One region of the Streptomyces sp. NPDC002520 genome, then DNA from elsewhere that is predicted to be linked to it. Evidence: riboswitches for the same ligand, from Rfam matches in the RefSeq annotation. Region 1 holds a riboswitch; each other region holds the start of a gene.
The links. A riboswitch is a leader RNA that binds a small molecule or an ion and turns the genes downstream of it on or off. The one in region 1 is predicted to bind cyclic di-AMP.

Region 2: another riboswitch for cyclic di-AMP. It lies ahead of ACWD5D_RS18110 (transglycosylase family protein); the one in region 1 lies ahead of ACWD5D_RS26340 (transglycosylase SLT domain-containing protein).
Region 3: another riboswitch for cyclic di-AMP. It lies ahead of ACWD5D_RS12850 (NlpC/P60 family protein); the one in region 1 lies ahead of ACWD5D_RS26340 (transglycosylase SLT domain-containing protein).

What each region holds. Positions count from the first base shown of each region.
Region 1 covers NZ_JBSFXG010000020.1:151,035-156,497, reverse strand. Annotated here, with positions in the region: gene ACWD5D_RS26345 (polyprenyl synthetase family protein) at 1-311, opposite strand, end outside; cyclic di-AMP (ydaO/yuaA leader) riboswitch at 997-1,194, shown strand; gene ACWD5D_RS26340 (transglycosylase SLT domain-containing protein) at 1,199-1,687, shown strand; gene ACWD5D_RS26335 (HAD family hydrolase) at 1,721-2,536, opposite strand; gene fahA (fumarylacetoacetase) at 2,934-4,151, shown strand; gene ACWD5D_RS26325 (M56 family metallopeptidase) at 4,311-5,249, shown strand; gene recQ (DNA helicase RecQ) at 5,345-5,463, opposite strand, start outside.
Region 2 covers NZ_JBSFXG010000011.1:145,876-151,338, reverse strand. Annotated here, with positions in the region: partial or broken gene ACWD5D_RS18125 (DUF501 domain-containing protein) at 1-135, opposite strand, end outside; gene ACWD5D_RS18120 (FtsB family cell division protein) at 164-640, opposite strand; gene eno (phosphopyruvate hydratase) at 762-2,048, opposite strand; gene ACWD5D_RS18110 (transglycosylase family protein) at 2,287-2,985, opposite strand; cyclic di-AMP (ydaO/yuaA leader) riboswitch at 2,990-3,165, opposite strand; gene ACWD5D_RS18105 (transglycosylase family protein) at 3,363-4,403, opposite strand; gene ACWD5D_RS18100 (cytochrome P450 family protein) at 4,572-5,463, opposite strand, start outside.
Region 3 covers NZ_JBSFXG010000007.1:69,373-74,835, reverse strand. Annotated here, with positions in the region: gene ACWD5D_RS12860 (M23 family metallopeptidase) at 1-145, shown strand, start outside; gene pcrA (DNA helicase PcrA) at 205-2,724, opposite strand; cyclic di-AMP (ydaO/yuaA leader) riboswitch at 3,025-3,181, shown strand; gene ACWD5D_RS12850 (NlpC/P60 family protein) at 3,190-4,404, shown strand; gene ACWD5D_RS12845 (SLAC1 family transporter) at 4,506-4,946, shown strand; gene ACWD5D_RS12840 (hypothetical protein) at 5,038-5,391, opposite strand.

The DNA of each region.
Region 1 (5,463 bases):
CGCCGCACGGCCGCCTCGTCCATGACGTCGTCGTGGTACAGCGTGGCCAGGTGGGTCAGCTCCACGACCACGGCCGACGGCACGACGCGCGGCGCGTAGGGGTCGCCGAACTGGGCGGCCAGCATCACGAGCAGCGGCCGGAAGCGCTTCCCGCCGGCCCGTACCAGGTGTTGCGCGGCCTCCGTGATGAACGGGACCTCGCTCTTGGTGGCCTCGAGCAAGCCTTCCTCGACAGCCGTCAATCCGGCCTGGACATCGGCTTCCAGAGCCTGGTCCCGCACGCTCAGCCCGAACGGCCCGACGACGGTCACGAGGGGTCTCCTGTCTGCTGGTGTCTGCTGGCGATTACACGGCTTGTCGATAGGTCGCTGCCATCACTCAAGTCAGCGTATCCGGTCCTCTTTCGATCACCGATAGCACCCACCGGTCCAGCCCGGGCGGTATCGGGATCACGGCCGTTATGTTGTCGATCATTCAATAAGAACGGACATTCATCGACTTAATAGGACGATGCACCCCACCGTCGGGCGCCACGCCGACCGTGCGCGCGTTCGACGCCCCCGAGTGCGACTCCGGGAGCGAGCCCGAAGGCGGCTCCACAGACCTCGAAGCCGCACCCCGGAGGCGATCCGGAGACCGCCTCACCCCCCTTCGGCGAAGTACACCGCCCCAGAGGTTCCGGACCCAAGGGGACAGAAACCCTCCAATGACCTCATTGAGCGCGAATCCCGTTAATCCCCTATGTCTGGTTTTGCGGAATTTGCCGCTTCGTGAATTGGGTCACTCACCCCCCTCGGCGACCCCACCGACCCGACCACCCCTCCCGCCTTGCCCCATCGGGCAGTTGAGTATTGGCAACCGCAAAGGATCAATTACCCCAATTGGCACATTCCAAGGTCAACTACCACTTCATGTGAATCCACCACTTGTTCCGGACATGTGCTCTCGCATACGTTCCGGGCCGTCAGACGGACGCCGAATCCTGCCGCGTCTGACACCACCCACTCGACGAACTCATTTCGTACGGCAGGAGCGGGGGACCCAGGGAAGTCGCCGGACCGGTCGGCACATGTCGCACCGGAACGGCTAGGGGTGAAGTCGCACCACCTCCAGTGCCCAACGGGCCTGGCGGCGCGGCCGGGCACCTCCCCGCCCGAACCCGACAGCTCACCTCGCAGGCGCCGGAGAGGACAACGCCATGCCCGCTGCCGCTCAGTTCCGCCGCACCCGCTCGACCCGCCTCTTCCGCACGCTCACCGTCGCCGGTACCGGCGCCGCCGTGCTCGCCCTTCCGATCCTCGGCGCCACCACTGCCTCGGCCGCCGGCTCGACCACCTCCACGCCGTCCACGACCCTCGCCGGGTACCCGAACAACCTCGACGGCTGGATCCGCGAGTCGCTCGCGATCATGGGCGAGAAGAAGATCCCGGGCACGTACAACGGCATCTACCGCAACATCATGCGTGAGTCGTCGGGCAACCCGAAGGCCATCAACCTCTGGGACTCCAACGCCGCCAAGGGCATCCCGTCCAAGGGCCTGCTCCAGGTCATCGACCCGACCTTCAACACCTACCACGTGGCGGGCACGGCCTACGACCCCTACGACCCGGTCGCGAACATCACGGCCGCCTGCAACTACGCGGCCGCGCGCTACGGGTCGATCGACAACGTCAACGGCGCCTACTGATCCACACAGCGGCAGGCCCTGCTGAGCCTCCGGTCAGCCGACCGGAAACAGTCTTTCGAGGACGACGGCGATGCCGTCGTCCTCGTTCGACTTCGTGACCTCGTCGGCGACGGCCTTGAGTTCGGGGTGGGCGTTGGCCATGGCGACACCGCGGGCGGCCCAGTCGAACATGGGGATGTCGTTGGGCATGTCGCCGAAGGCGAGGGCCTGTTCGGCGAGGACCCCGAGATGCCCGGCGGCCAGCGCGAGGCCCGTCGCCTTGGTGACACCGCACGGCTGGAGCTCCACGGTCCCCGGCCCCGACATCGTGACTGTCGCGAGCGAGCCCACCACCGCGCGCGCGACCTCCGCCAACTCATCGTCGGACAGCCCGGGATGGCGCAGCAGCACCTTGCTGATGGGCTCGCACCACAGGTCGTCGCGCCGGCCGACCCGCACGGCGGGCAGGGTCGGGTGCGGCATCAGATACCCGGGCTCGATCAGCGTGAGCCCGTCCACCCCGTCCTGGTCGACGGCCGCGTACACCTGCCCCACCTCGGCCTCGATCTTGCCGAGCGCGACCTCGGCCAGTTCCCGGTCCAGCCTGACCGACCACAGGAGGCGGTCGGCCCCGGCGTCGTAGACCTGCGCGCCCTGCCCGCACACCGCGAGCCCGGTGGAGCCGAGGACGTCCAGCAGCGGCCGTACCCGCGGGACCGGGCGCCCCGTCACCACCAGATGGCTCGCACCGGCGCGCGCCGCCCGCGCGAGCGCGGCACGCGACCGGTCGGAGACGGTGTCGTCGCCGCGCAGCAGCGTTCCGTCCAGGTCGGTGGCGATCAGTGAGTACGCGGGAGGAGGTGCGGCCATGATCAGAGAATACGGACCGCGCACACCCTCGACTCACCGCGTGGTCACCGGACTTGTGCGCCGCCGGGTCCCACGTGCGGCCCGGCTTGTCCGTGGCGGGCGTTACGTTGTGCGCGAGGCGATGTGACGGAGCGGGGGCGGGCGTGGTGACGGACGACGGGCGCGGGGGCCTGGAGTGGCAGCGGGCGGCCGAGGAGGTCTGAAGGACGCGAGGGCTGAAGGACGCGGAGGTCTGTGGCCCTCCGGCAAGGCCTATTCGGACATCGCGAACTCTTGAGACACCGCCGGGGCAGCCCTGGAGGCACTGCCCAAGACCCGCACCTCAGCCGTAACGTGTGGCGCGACCACATGGAACACAGCGCCATGCATGGCCCGGATGAGAGCGAGGCAGTACCCCATGCCCCCCTTCGACGTCCCCGAGGGCGACCCCTTCGGTCCGCACAACCTTCCCTACGGCGTGTTCTCGCCCTCCGGCAGCGCGGAGCGGAGGGTCGGCGTCCGGCTCGGTGACCACGTCCTCGACGCGGGCGCCGCGGCCGCCGAACTCGGCTCCCCGTACGTCTCCCTGCTCGCCCGGCCCACCCTGGACGCGCTGCTGGCGGCCGGGCCCACCGCCTGGTCGGACGTGCGGCGCGCGCTGACGGCGTGGGTGACGGTGCCCTCCCACCGGTCCGCCATCGAGCCGCTGTTCCACCCCTTGTCCTCGGTGAGGCTCCACCTGCCCTTCGAGGTGGCGGACTACGTCGACTTCTACTCCTCCGAGAACCACTCCCGGAACGTCGGCCAGATCTTCCGCCCGGACGCCGAGGACGCCCTCACCCCCAACTGGAAGCACCTGCCGATCGGTTACCACGGCCGCGCCGGCACGGTCGTTGTCTCGGGGACCGACGTCGTACGGCCCTCCGGGCAGCGCAAGGGCCCCGCCGACCCGGCCCCCGTCTTCGGCCCCTCCGTCCGGCTCGACATCGAGGCGGAGGTCGGCTTCGTGGTCGGTGTGCCCTCCGCGCTGGGCCAACCGGTCGCGCTCGGCGACTTCCGGGACCACGTCTTCGGGCTCTGCCTGCTGAACGACTGGTCGGCGCGGGACATCCAGGCCTGGGAGTACGTCCCCCTCGGCCCGTTCCTCGGCAAGTCCTTCGCGACCTCGGTGTCGGCGTGGATCACCCCGCTGGAGGCGCTGGAGCACGCGCGCACGGCACCGCCCGAGCGCACGCACCCGCTGCTGCCCTACCTTGACGACTCGGCCCCCGGGATCGAGCCCGGCGGCTACGACCTGCGGATCTCCGTCGCCATCAACGGCCAGGTGGTGTCCGAGCCGCCGTTCTCCACCATGTACTGGACCGCCGCCCAGCAGCTCGCCCACATGACGGTCAACGGGGCCTCGCTGCGCACCGGCGACCTGTACGGCTCAGGCACGGTCAGCGGCCCGGCGGAGAACCAGCGCGGCTCGCTGCTGGAACTGACCTGGAACGGCCGCGACCCGCTCGAACTCCCCGACGGCAAGCGGGCGTTCCTGGAGGACGGCGACGTGGTCACGATGACGGCGTGGGCACCCGGCGAGGACGGGAGTCGGGTCGGTCTGGGAGAGGTCAGCGGGCGCATCGTGTCGGGCTGAGCCGGGAGCCGTCGGGCGGACGCGATCGGCGCCGGACACCTGACGCGTGGTGCGTGTCCCCGTCATACTGGCGGGACACGCACCATGCGACGCGCCCTCGGCGCGTCACCCGCACCACCTGCCCCGCACACCTCTCCGACCAGGAACCGGAGCCCCGGCATGACCGTCTGCCTGCTCCTGCTGAGCGTCGTCGGCCTGACGGCCGCCGTACCGGTGCCGCGCGCGCTGACCCGGGCGGTGTGGCCCGAGCGGGACCCCGTGGTCGCCTTGTGGGTGTGGCAGTGCCTGGTCGCCACGGTCCTGCTGTGCTGCCTGACCGCGCTGGTGCTGGGCACGGCGGCCGTCTTCCACACCGTCCGCGACCGGGTGTTCGCCCCCGCGCCGCCCGCCGTCACCGCCGCGTACGACCTCTCCACCGCGCCGGTGTGGGCCTCCGCCCTCACCGTGCTGCTGGCCTGCGGGGCCGCCTGGACGACCGCGATGCTCGCCCGGGAGGTGACCGAGGTGCGCCGGCGCCGCGGCCGGGCCCGGGCCGAGCTGCGCGAACGCGCCCCCGACCTGCCCGCGGGGCTGCCCGCGACGCGCGGGCCGATGCTGGTGCTCGAGGACGAGTACCCGGACGCCTGGTGGATGCCCGGCCACCCGCCCCAACTGGTCGTGACGACAGGGGCGTTGCAGCGCCTGACCGACCACCAGCTGGACGCGGTCCTCACCCACGAGCGCGGTCACGCCCGCGCCCACCACGACTGGCTGCTCCATCTGTCCACCGCGCTCGCCACCGGCTTCCCGCGCGTCCCGCTCTTCGCCCACTTCTGCGACCAGACGCACCGGCTGGTCGAACTGGCCGCCGACGACACCGCCTCCCGCCGCTGCGGCCACCTCACCACCGCCCTCGCCCTGATCGAGCTGAACCAGCACCGCGGTGTCCTGTCCTGCGCCTCCAGCCGCCGCCTCCTCGGCGAGCGTGTCGACCGCCTTCTGGAGCCGCCGCCGCGGCTGCTGCGCCGACACCGGGCGCTGACGACGACGGTGGCGGCGCTGGTGCCGTTGCTGCCGCTGCTCATCACGTTCGCCCCGGGACTCCAGGCGCTGTCCTGAGCCGCTGCGTCCAGCCGCCCCCGGGCCAGTGCGCCCAGTCGGTCCTGAGCGGCTGTCCATCCGGAGCGGGTGTCCATCCGGTCGGCGCCGAGCCGCTACACCCAGTCCTCCGGTTCCGGCTCGTCCCCCGGCCCGGGCCAGTCGTCCTCGGGTGACTCACCGGGGGCGGGCGGCTCGCCGGCGGCCGTCGCGGAGCCGTCCAGGGAGGCGAGCA
Region 2 (5,463 bases), on a different contig from region 1:
ATCCGGCTGCCCGCACGGGCACCGGTGCGCGATCGCCCGCAGCCCGCGCGGCGGACGCCCGAGCTGCTGCTTGAAGGCCTCGACGTCCGCGTCGGTCGGCTCGGTACGCGGGGTGGGCGGCGGAGGCGTTTCCATGACTGTCTTCAGCTGTCTTTCTGTCGGTTCACTGGTCGGAGGCGTCGGACTTGTCGACGCCGTCCCAGACGTTCGCGTACCAGGGCCGGTGCGCGGCCCCGAGGTCGGCGCGGGAGGGTCTGGCCGCGCCCGGGTCGATCACGATGTACCCGGTCTCGCCGGGCATCACGTAGTGCAGCCGACGTCGGATCTGCTGCTCGGCGTAGGCGTCGTCCTGCCATCGCGCCTTGAGGTCGCGCAGCTGCTCGACCCGCTCGCGCGCCTGCTCCTGCTGGCGCCGGAGGTCGGCGATCTCCGCGCGCTGGGAGACGTACTGCCGCATCGGATAGGCGAGCGCGACGACCAGCGAGCACAGCACCAGCGCGAGCAGGGCCGCGCGGCCGGTGAGCCGGGAGCGGCGGGCCTGGCGCTTGGTCTGGGAGCGGTAGACCCGGGCAGCCGTCTGCTCCCCGAGCAGTCTGAGCCTGGTCGTGGTGGAGAAACGGTCCCCGTTCTTCACGGCCATCTGGCTCTCCGCCTCCCCTTTCACGTGCGTACGTCCCCGGACACGGTACGGGACCGCGTACGGGGACGTACGTACGACTGGCTGAGACTTAGCCCGGGTTGCCGTTCGGCTCTGCGGCTTCTCAGCCCTTGAAGCGCGGGAACGCGCTGCGGCCGGCGTACACCGCGGCGTCGTCGAGGATCTCCTCGATGCGCAGCAGCTGGTTGTACTTGGCGACGCGCTCGGAGCGGGCCGGGGCGCCGGTCTTGATCTGGCCGCAGTTGGTGGCGACGGCCAGGTCGGCGATGGTGACGTCCTCGGTCTCGCCGGAGCGGTGGGACATCATGCACTTGAAGCCGTTGCGCTGGGCCAGCTCGACGGCGTCCAGGGTCTCGGTGAGCGAGCCGATCTGGTTCACCTTCACGAGCAGGGCGTTGGCGGTGCCCTCCTCGATGCCGCGGGCCAGGCGCTCCGGGTTGGTGACGAACAGGTCGTCGCCGACGATCTGGACCTTGTCGCCGAGCTTGTCGGTGAGGACCTTCCAGCCGGCCCAGTCGTCCTCGAACAGCGGGTCCTCGATGGAGACGAGCGGGTAGGCCGCCACGAGCTCCTCGTAGTACTCGGTCATCTCGGCGGCCGAGCGGGACTTGCCCTCGAACTCGTACTTGCCGTCCTTGTAGAACTCGGACGCGGCGACGTCGAGCGCGAGCGCGATCTGCTCTCCGGGGACGTAGCCGGCCTGCTTGACGGCCTCGAGGATGAGGTCGAGGGCCTCGCGGTTGGAGCCGAGGTTCGGGGCGAAGCCGCCCTCGTCGCCGAGGCCGGTGGCCAGGCCCTTGCTCTTCAGGACCTTCTTCAGGGTGTGGTAGACCTCGGCACCCCAGCGCAGCGCCTCGGAGAAGGACTCCGCGCCGATCGGGGCGATCATGAACTCCTGGATGTCGACGTTGGAGTCCGCGTGCGAACCGCCGTTGAGGATGTTCATCATCGGCACCGGCAGCAGGTGCGCGTTCGGGCCGCCCAGGTAGCGGAACAGCGGCAGGTCGCTGGCCTCGGAGGCGGCGTGGGCGACGGCGAGGGAGACGCCGAGGATGGCGTTGGCGCCGAGGGAGCCCTTGTTGTCGGTGGCGTCCAGGTCGAACATGGCCTGGTCGATCAGGCGCTGCTCGGTGGCGTCGTAGCCGACGAGCTCCGGGCCGATCTGCTCGATGACGGCGAGGACGGCCTTCTCGACGCCCTTGCCCTGGTAGCGGTTGGGGTCACCGTCGCGGAGCTCGATGGCCTCGAAGGCGCCGGTGGAGGCGCCGGACGGAACGGCGGCACGACCCGTGCTGCCGTCGTCGAGGCCGACCTCGACCTCGACCGTGGGGTTGCCTCGGGAGTCCAGGATTTCCCGGGCTACGACGACGTCGATGGACGGCACGAGCATCTCCTTCATGGATGTGACGCTGGAAGTGCGGGGCTGGTGTGCCTTGCGACTAGAGCCTAACCGTCCCAGGGGCGTCGGCCACCGACCGACCGTCCCGTGGACGGGAGAGACAGTCAGACGGTACCCATTGTTTATGAACGGAACAAAGGGGGTTCATGAAAAACCCCGTCCCGGCGCGTACGGGGGAACACGCGCCGGGACGGGAGTCCGTGGGGACGGGGGCGGCCGGAGCCTTGTGTCACTTCAGGTGCAGCTGCTGACCCGGGTAGATGAGGTCGGCGTCCTCGACGATGCCCTTGTTCAGGTCGAACAGCTTCTTCCAGCCACCCTTGACACCGTGCTTCTCGGCGATGGTGCTGAGGGTGTCGCCCTTGACCACCTTGTACTCGCCGTCACCCTTCTTGACCTTCTTGCCGGTCGGGGTGGTGACGGTCTTGCTCGCGGCCGGGCGGTCCGCCGAGCGGGAGGCGGCCTGCCGGTCGGTGGAGCGGGTGGTGGTGCTCGGCGCGGCGGGCTTGGCGGGGGCCGGCTTCGCGGGGGCGGCGGCAGCGGAGCCGCCGTAGGGGGTGCTGGACAGGCCCGTGCCGCAGACCGGCCAGGCGCCCTTGCCCTGGGCGGCGAGGACCTTCTCGGCGACAGTGATCTGCTGCTGCTCGGAGGCCAGGTCGGCGCGGGAGGCGTAGGCCGAGCCGCCGTACGCGGCCCAGGTGGAGGCGGAGAACTGCAGACCGCCGTAGTAGCCGTTGCCGGTGTTGATGGACCAGTTGCCACCGGACTCGCACTGGGCGACCTTGTCCCACTCGGTGGCGGTGGCGGCGGATGCGTTGCCGGCCGCCATCAGCGGGGCGGCGACGACGGCGCCGGCGACACCGGCGAGCGTGACGGCGCGAACGGCCTTGGACGGCAGACGGTGCTTGCCCTTGCCGGAAAACAGCATGGATCGATCCCCTCACCGACGCCTACGAGGTGAGCTGTCGGGTTCGGGCCGGTTGAGTTGCCCGGCCGCCCCTCCCGTCTTCCGGAAGGCGCGGCTCCACCCCAAGCCGGTCGCGGCATCAACTGCCGGATCCGGCGCTTACCTTGGGTCCCCCGCTCCTGCCTACGGCGCGTGACGCGTCGACTGTTCCCGGGCAACCGCTGGCAGGATTCGGCGTTGCGATGCCGGGGCTCGTGGTGACGAGCGGCCTTGACCGTAGACAGGCGTTCGGCGGAATTTCAAAGACGATCAGGGCTTCTGAGACTCATCCCACACTTTCACCAAAACGGACATCAGCGCCTGAAATGGGGCGCCAACTCCCCCCGTCCGCCGCCCTCTCAGGAACCGATGTGCAGGGTCTGACCGGGGGCGATGTGGTTCGGGTCGGCGCCGACGATCTTCTTGTTCTGGGCGTACAGCGCGCGCCATCCGCCGTCGACGTCAAGGGAGTCGGCGATGGAGGCGAGCGTGTCGTTCTCGCGGACGGTGTAGCCGTCCGCGTCACGGGAGGCGTGGCGGCCCGCGGAGCGGTCGTTCTGACCGTTTGTCACGCTTTCGTCCGCACTACCGCCACGGTGACGTCCGCCACTGTCGAGGGCGCCGGTGTCGACCAGACTCCAAGAAGCGCCGGTCTGCCACGAATTGCCCGAGTCGTCGGTCACAGGGTCGGAGCCGGCCGAATCCTCGCCCCCCTGTGTCGCACCGGAGTCGGGCAAGGTCGACTTGTCGTACTTGTGGGCATCCGCACCCTCATAGGCTCCGCCGAAACCGGCACCCTCGCTCACACCCGGGGACGGCGTGACCGTCGCACCCACCGAGGGGTCGGACGGGGAAGACGAAGACGGTGAACCCGGCTCATCGGATGAACTGGACGAGTCGGACTTCTTACCGGAGTCGGAGCCGCCCTGGGAGTCGGAGTCGGAGGAGGAGGGGCCGGAGTGCCCCTTGCCCGAGCCCTGGGAGTCGGAGTCCCCGGCGTCCGTGTCGGCGTCCGCGGAACCGGAGCCGGAGGTCATCCCGGAGAGCAGGGCGCAGGTGGCCCAGCGAGTGGTGCCCTGGTCGGCAAGGATCTTCTCGGCGACCGCGATCTGCTGCGAACGGCTCGCCTGGTCGGCGTTCTCGGCGTACCGGGTGCCGCCGTACTTGACCCAGTCCTCATGCGAGATCTGCAGGCCGCCGTAGTACCCGTTGCCGTTGTCGGCGCTCCAGGAGCCGCCGCTCTCGCACTCGGCGACCTTGTCCCAGGTGGTGCCGTCCGCCGCGTGGGCGCTCGCGGCGCCGAGGAGCGGGATGGCGATGGCGGAGCCGGTCACTCCGGCCGCGACGATGAGCGCCGGAGCTTGGCGGGGGCGACGGTGACGACCGTTCCCGGGGAGCATACGGAGGCCTTTCGAGCGACGGCAGATCCGGCGCGGCGGACGTTGCCCGGCCGCCACACTGATGGGTGAACGTATCGGCAGACGATCGCCTGTCACAAGTTCATGCCGCACAGATCACATGAAGATCACGCAGTTGAACGTCTCTCATGTTTTCTCCGCGAGCCGGATTCAGGAGACCGGCGTGAACTCCACGGGAAGCGTGCGCAAACCGCGCATGATGAGCCCGCCGCGCCAGCGCAGATCGGCCGGATCCGCCCCGAGCCGCAGGTCGGGCAGCCGGGTCAGCAGGGTGGCCAGCGCGGTCTGCCCTTCCAGCCGGGCGAGCGGGGCACCGAGGCAGTAGTGGATGCCATGGCCGTACCCGAGGTGCTGGTTGTCGCGGCGCCCGAGGTCCAGCACGTCCGGGTCGGCGAACCGCTCCGGGTCGCGGTCCGCGGCGGCGAGCACGACGAGCACCGGATCGCCGGCCGCGACGTCCTGCCCGCCGATGGTGAGCGGCCGGGTGGCGAACCGCCAGGTGGCCAGCTCCACGGGGCCGTCGTAGCGCAGGAGTTCCTCCACTCCGGTCTCCAGGAGGTCCCGCTCCCCGGCGGCGAGGGAACGCTGGAGGCGGTGGCGCTGCTCGGGGTGGGTGAGCAGGGCGTACGTGCCGTTGCCGATGAGGTTGACGGTCGTCTCGAAGCCGGCGAACAGGAGGATGAAGGCCATGGCGGCGGCCTCGTTCTCGGTGAGGTGCTCGCCGTGGTCGGAGGCCCGGATGAGGCCCGAGATCAGGTCCTCGCCCGGGGTCGGCTCGGCGGGCAGCGCCTCCCTCTTACGGTGGATGAGTTCGGCGAGGTAGCCACGCATCTTCTTGACCGACCGCGCGACACCGCCCCGCGGACCTCCGCCGTGCCGGATCATCATGCCCGCCCAGTCCCGGAAGTCGTCCTGGTCCTCGCGCGGGACACCGAGCAGGTCGCAGATGGCGTAGATGGGGAGCGGGAAGGCGAAATCGTGGATGAGGTCGGCGGAGCCCGTCGCCGCGAACCGGCCGATGAGCTGGTCGGTCAGCTCCTGC
Region 3 (5,463 bases), on a different contig from region 1:
CGTCAAGGCCGGCGAGCCGGTCGCCTACTCCGGCAACTCGGGCAACTCCACCGGTCCGCACCTGCACTTCGAGGTACGACCGGCGGGCGGAGCAGCCGTGGACCCGCTGCCGTGGCTGCGCAGCCACGGTCTGGACCCGACCTGAGCAACTGACGACGCGAGCCCCCGCCTCACCCGGCGGGGGCTCACGTCGTTCGGCTGTCCCTACAGCTTTTCCACCGGCGCGTACCGCAGCAGCAGCCGCTTCGGCTTGCCGTCCCCGAAGTCGATCGTGGCCTGGGCCTTGTCGTCCGTGCCGGCCACCGCGACGACCGTGCCGAGCCCGAACTGGTCGTGGGTGACCCGGTCGCCGACGGCCAGGGAGGCCACCGGCTTCTCGGAGGCGCGCCGGGTGGCGAACCCGGACGCGCCCGCCGCCGACGAGCGCGAGCGGGACGAGGAGAGCGACGCGGCGATCCCGGAGGTCGGACCGGAGGACTTGGTCGCGGGCGCCCCGGTCCGCTTCCACGCGACGTGGGCCGGCGGGATCTCCTCCAGGAAGCGGGAGGGCGGGTTGTACGACGGCTGGCCCCAGGCGCTGCGCATCGTCGACCGCGTGAGGTAGAGCCGCTCCCGCGCGCGCGTGATGCCGACGTACGCCAGGCGCCGCTCCTCCTCCAGCTCCTTGGTCTGGCCGAGGGCGCGCATGTGCGGGAAGACGCCGTCCTCCATGCCGGTCAGGAAGACGACCGGGAACTCCAGGCCCTTGGCGGTGTGCAGGGTCATCAGCGTGATGACACCGGAGCCGTCCTCGTCCTCGTCGGGGATCTGGTCGGAGTCGGCGACCAGGGCGACCTTCTCCAGGAAGTCGGCCAGCGTGCCCTGCTCCCCCTCCTCGCGCTCCTGCTCGAACTCCAGGGCCACGGCGGCGAGTTCCTGGAGGTTCTCGATGCGGGTCTCGTCCTGCGGGTCGGTGGAGGCCTGAAGTTCGGCGAGATAGCCGGTGCGTTCGAGGACGGCCTCCAGGACGGTCGCCGGTCCGGCGCCGGACTCCACGATCGTCCGCAGGTCCTCCATCAGCGTGTTGAACCGCTTGACCGCGTTGGTGGAGCGCGCGGCCATGCCGTATGCCTCGTCCACTCGCTTCAGCGCCTGCGGGAAGCTGATCTTCTCGCGCTGGGAGAGGGCGTCGATCATCGCCTCCGCGCGCTCGCCGATGCCCCGCTTGGGGACGTTGAGGATGCGGCGCAGCGGCACCGAGTCCTCGGGGTTGGCGAGGACGCGCAGGTAGGCCAGGACGTCCCGGACCTCCTTGCGCTCGTAGAAGCGGACGCCGCCGACGACCTTGTAGGGCAGGCCGACGCGGATGAAGACCTCTTCGAAGACACGGGACTGGGCGTTGGTGCGGTAGAAGACGGCGACGTCGCCGGACTTGGCCTCGCCCGCGTCCGTGAGGCGGTCTATCTCGTCGGCGACGAACTGGGCCTCGTCGTGCTCGGTGTCGGCGACGTAGCCGACGATCCCCGCGCCCTGGCCGGCGTTGGTCCACAGGTTCTTCGGGCGGCGGGACTCGTTGCGCTCGATGACCGCGTTGGCGGCGGACAGGATGGTCTGCGTGGAGCGGTAGTTCTGCTCCAGCAGGATCGTCGTCGCGTTCGGGTAGTCCTCCTCGAACTGGAGGATGTTGCGGATGGTCGCGCCCCGGAAGGCGTAGATCGACTGGTCCGCGTCACCCACGACGCACAGTTCGGCGGGCGGGAGGTCGTACTCGTTCGGAGGGGCTTCGGAGGCGCGGTCGCCCGTGCCGACCAGCTCGCGCACCAGGGCGTACTGGGCGTGGTTGGTGTCCTGGTACTCGTCGACCAGGACGTGCCGGAAGCGGCGGCGGTAGTGCTCGGCGACGTCCGGGAAGGCGCGCAGCAGGTTGACCGTCGTCATGATCAGGTCGTCGAAGTCGAGCGCGTTGGCCTCGCGCAGCCGCGACTGGTAGAGCGCGTAGGCCTGGGCGAGGGTCTTCTCGAAGCCGTCGGTCGCCTGGGCGCCGAAGTCCTCCTCGTCGATCAGCTCGTTCTTGAGGTTGCTGATCTTGGCGCTGAAGGACTTGGGCGGGAAGCGCTTGGGGTCGAGGTCCAGGTCGCGGCAGACCAGGGCCATCAGACGCTTGCTGTCGGCGGCGTCGTAGATCGAGAAGGACGAGGTGAAGCCGAGCTTCTTCGACTCACGGCGCAGGATGCGGACGCACGCGCTGTGGAAGGTCATGACCCACATCGCGTTCGCGCGCGGGCCGACGAGCTGCTCGACGCGCTCCTTCATCTCGCCCGCGGCCTTGTTGGTGAAGGTGATCGCGAGGATCTGGCCCGGGTGCACGTTCCGTTCGGCGAGCAGGTGGGCGATGCGGTGGGTCAGCACACGGGTCTTGCCGGAGCCGGCGCCGGCGACGATGAGCAGCGGGGAGCCGGCGTGGACGACCGCGGCGCGCTGGTTCTCGTTGAGCCCCTCCAGAAGTGCCGCCGCGTCGAGGGCGGGCCGGGGGGCGCCGTCGCGGTAGTACCCTCCCCCACTCTCGGCTCCGCTCGAGCGGGGGGACCCCCACCGGTCCGGCGGCACGTCGAACTTCCCGCCGAACAGATCGTCCGGAAGCGGCTCCGGAGCATGATCGTCCTCGGGCGGCGGCGGGGGTTCCCCCTCATGCCCGCGAGGGGTCTGGAGGTCCGCCAGGAAGCTGTCGTCAAAGAGGCTGCTCATCGCTCTCCGAGTCTAGGGCGCCGCACCGACAACAAGTCGCCGCATCGGGAACATGGCCGCTTCGGCAGACAGTTGATCTTCCCGGTCCCGGTGCGGTCCTCCGGGGCTCGGGCGGCCGCCAAGTCCTCACCCAGCGGAATCACCTCGTGACTCGGGAGCGTTCCCACGACAAGGTCACGAAAATGTATCGGACATATGGTGCACCAACCTTCACACGAGTCACACGAGTTGGCTAGGTTGCCCGTCGGGCCGCACGCCCGTTTCCGGCGAACGTCGCCGGGTCGCGCGGCCTCCGCCGAGTCCATCGCGTCGCTGCACGGCGCACGGAGCCGGGGACCCACCGTTCCCTGGGGTGAATCGGCCCACGTTCCACCCGGGACGAGAGCCGTAGGGCAAGCCTTCCGAACCACCCGCCCGAACCCGACAGCTAACCCGGTAGGCGGCACACGGAAGGAGTCGCCTCCCTTGGCGTCGCACCGCAAGCCGCGTCCCGCGGGCACACTCGGAGCGGGTCTCCGCACCCCCATGCTCGCCACCGCCGCCCTCACCTCAGTGGCCGTGTTGTCCCAGCCGGCCGGCGCCGCCCCCTCTGCCGGCGGGAAGCCGAGCGTGGAGGAGGTCGAGAAGAAGGTCGACGACCTCTACCGCCAGGCGGAGTCCGCGACCGAGAAGTACAACGCCGCCAAGGAGCGGGCCGGTAACCAGCGCAAGCGCGTCGACACCCTGCGCGACGACGTCGCCCAGCGCACCGACCGGCTGAACCAGGCGCGCGAAAAGCTGGGCACGTTCGCCGCCGCCCAGTACCGGACCGGTGCCGCCGCGCCCGAGACCGCCACCTTCCTGCTCGCCAACGACCCGCAGGACTACTTCGACCAGAGCCAGCTGATGAACCGGCTGACGTCACGGCAGAAGATCGCGGTCGACGACTTCGTCACCGAGCAGTCCGCGACCATGAAGAAGCGCCGGGAGGCCGCCCAGAGCCTCCAGACCCTCTCCGAGTCGCAGCAGGAGCTGCAGACGGCCAAGGCCACCGTGCAGAAGAAGCTCGCCTCCGCGCGCGATCTGCTGTCCAAGCTGACGGCCGAGGAGAAGGCACGGCTCGCGGCGATCGAGCGGCAGAAGCAGGAGGAGGCCGCACACAAGGCGGCGGAGCTGGCGAAGAAGCAGGCGGCGCAGGAGGAGGCCGCGCGCAAGGCGGCGGCGCAGGAGAAGGCGCAGCAGGACAGCAGCTCGTCGACGTCGGGCGGTTCGTCGAGCTCCGGCGGCTCGTCCACGTCGGGCGGTTCGACGTCCGGTGGTTCGACGTCCACCGGGACGTCCACCTCCAAGGCCGACAAGGCGCTCGCCTTCGCCCGTGCCCAGATCGGGAAGCCCTACGTGTGGGGCGCGACCGGCCCCGGCTCGTACGACTGCTCCGGCCTGACCCAGGCCTCCTGGAAGGCCGCCGGCGTGAGCCTGCCGCGCACCACCTACGACCAGGTCAACGCGGGCACCACGGTCTCCCTCTCCAACGCGCAGCCCGGAGACCTGATCTTCTTCTACGACGACCTCAGCCACGTCGGCATCTACATAGGCAACGGCATGATGATCCACGCCCCCAAGCCCGGCGAGTACGTCCGCGAGGAGTCGATCTACTACGCCGGCGGATCGATCATCCACAGCGTGGTGCGTCCGGCCTGACCGCGCGCTACTTGGCTTCGCTCCAGGTCCTTCTCGGGCTCCACGCGCGCGTGGAGCCCGCACAGGGCACGCGCGCGTAGCCACGCTCTACCATCGGGCGCATGATCGGCGTCTCGGCTCTGCGCGCGTGGTGGACGGAGTGTCCGCCGGCGACGGGGGCCGCCGTGATGGCGACCGGAATCGTGTCGGTCGGCCTGCACCTGGCGGGCGCCGGGACGCCGTCCCTGATCGTCCTGGTGCCGGCCTGCGTCGCCTGGGTGGCGCCGGCCGCCGCCTTCGTCGTACGGCTGGTGCGGCATCGGCGGCGCTGGGCGGCCGAGGCACGGAGCCTGGGCGCGCTCACCGCCGTCGCGTTGCTCGCACTCGACCTGGCCTGGTGCGTCGTCCTGGTGGTGACCGAGGTGACGCACCCGCGGCTGCGCTACGACCTGCGGCGGTGGGCGACGGTCTTCCCGCTCGGAGTGACCGCGGCGGCCACCCTGTCGGTCGCGGACGCCCTGGGCATCGACTGGTTGAAGGGCCCGGGGCGGGTGCTGGTGTGAGTGTCGGTCGCCGCGTGGCTCGCGGCGGCGGCCGGCGCGGTGCTGTCGGCGCGCTCCGGGACCGGCGGAGAGGGGACGGGGGCGCCCGGCGTCACGTCCACAGCACGGCGATGAAGATGTTCGCCATGGTCAGCGCGCCGACCAGGCCGAACACGTTCTTGTCGACCTTCTCCTCGTCGCGCTTCACGTAGACCAGTCCGAGGATCACGATCAGCAGGGCCAGCTTCACGCCGATCTTGACGGTGTTGACGTGGTGGTGGTCGGCCTCGTTGAGCCCGACCAGGACCACGCCGGTGGCCAGCATGGTGAACGCGCCGTGCAGCATTCCCGGGACGAAGCGGGCCGTTCCCCGGCCCATCGCCTTCATCTGGGTGAGAAAACCGCCGAGCAGCGCGGCGATGCCGATGATGTGCAGGCCGACGAAGAGATGGATGAGTACGCCCATGACACCGGAGCCTAATCAGGGACCCGGGAGCCACTTGCCACCGGGCCCGGGTCACCGCAGGAGGCCCTTGCA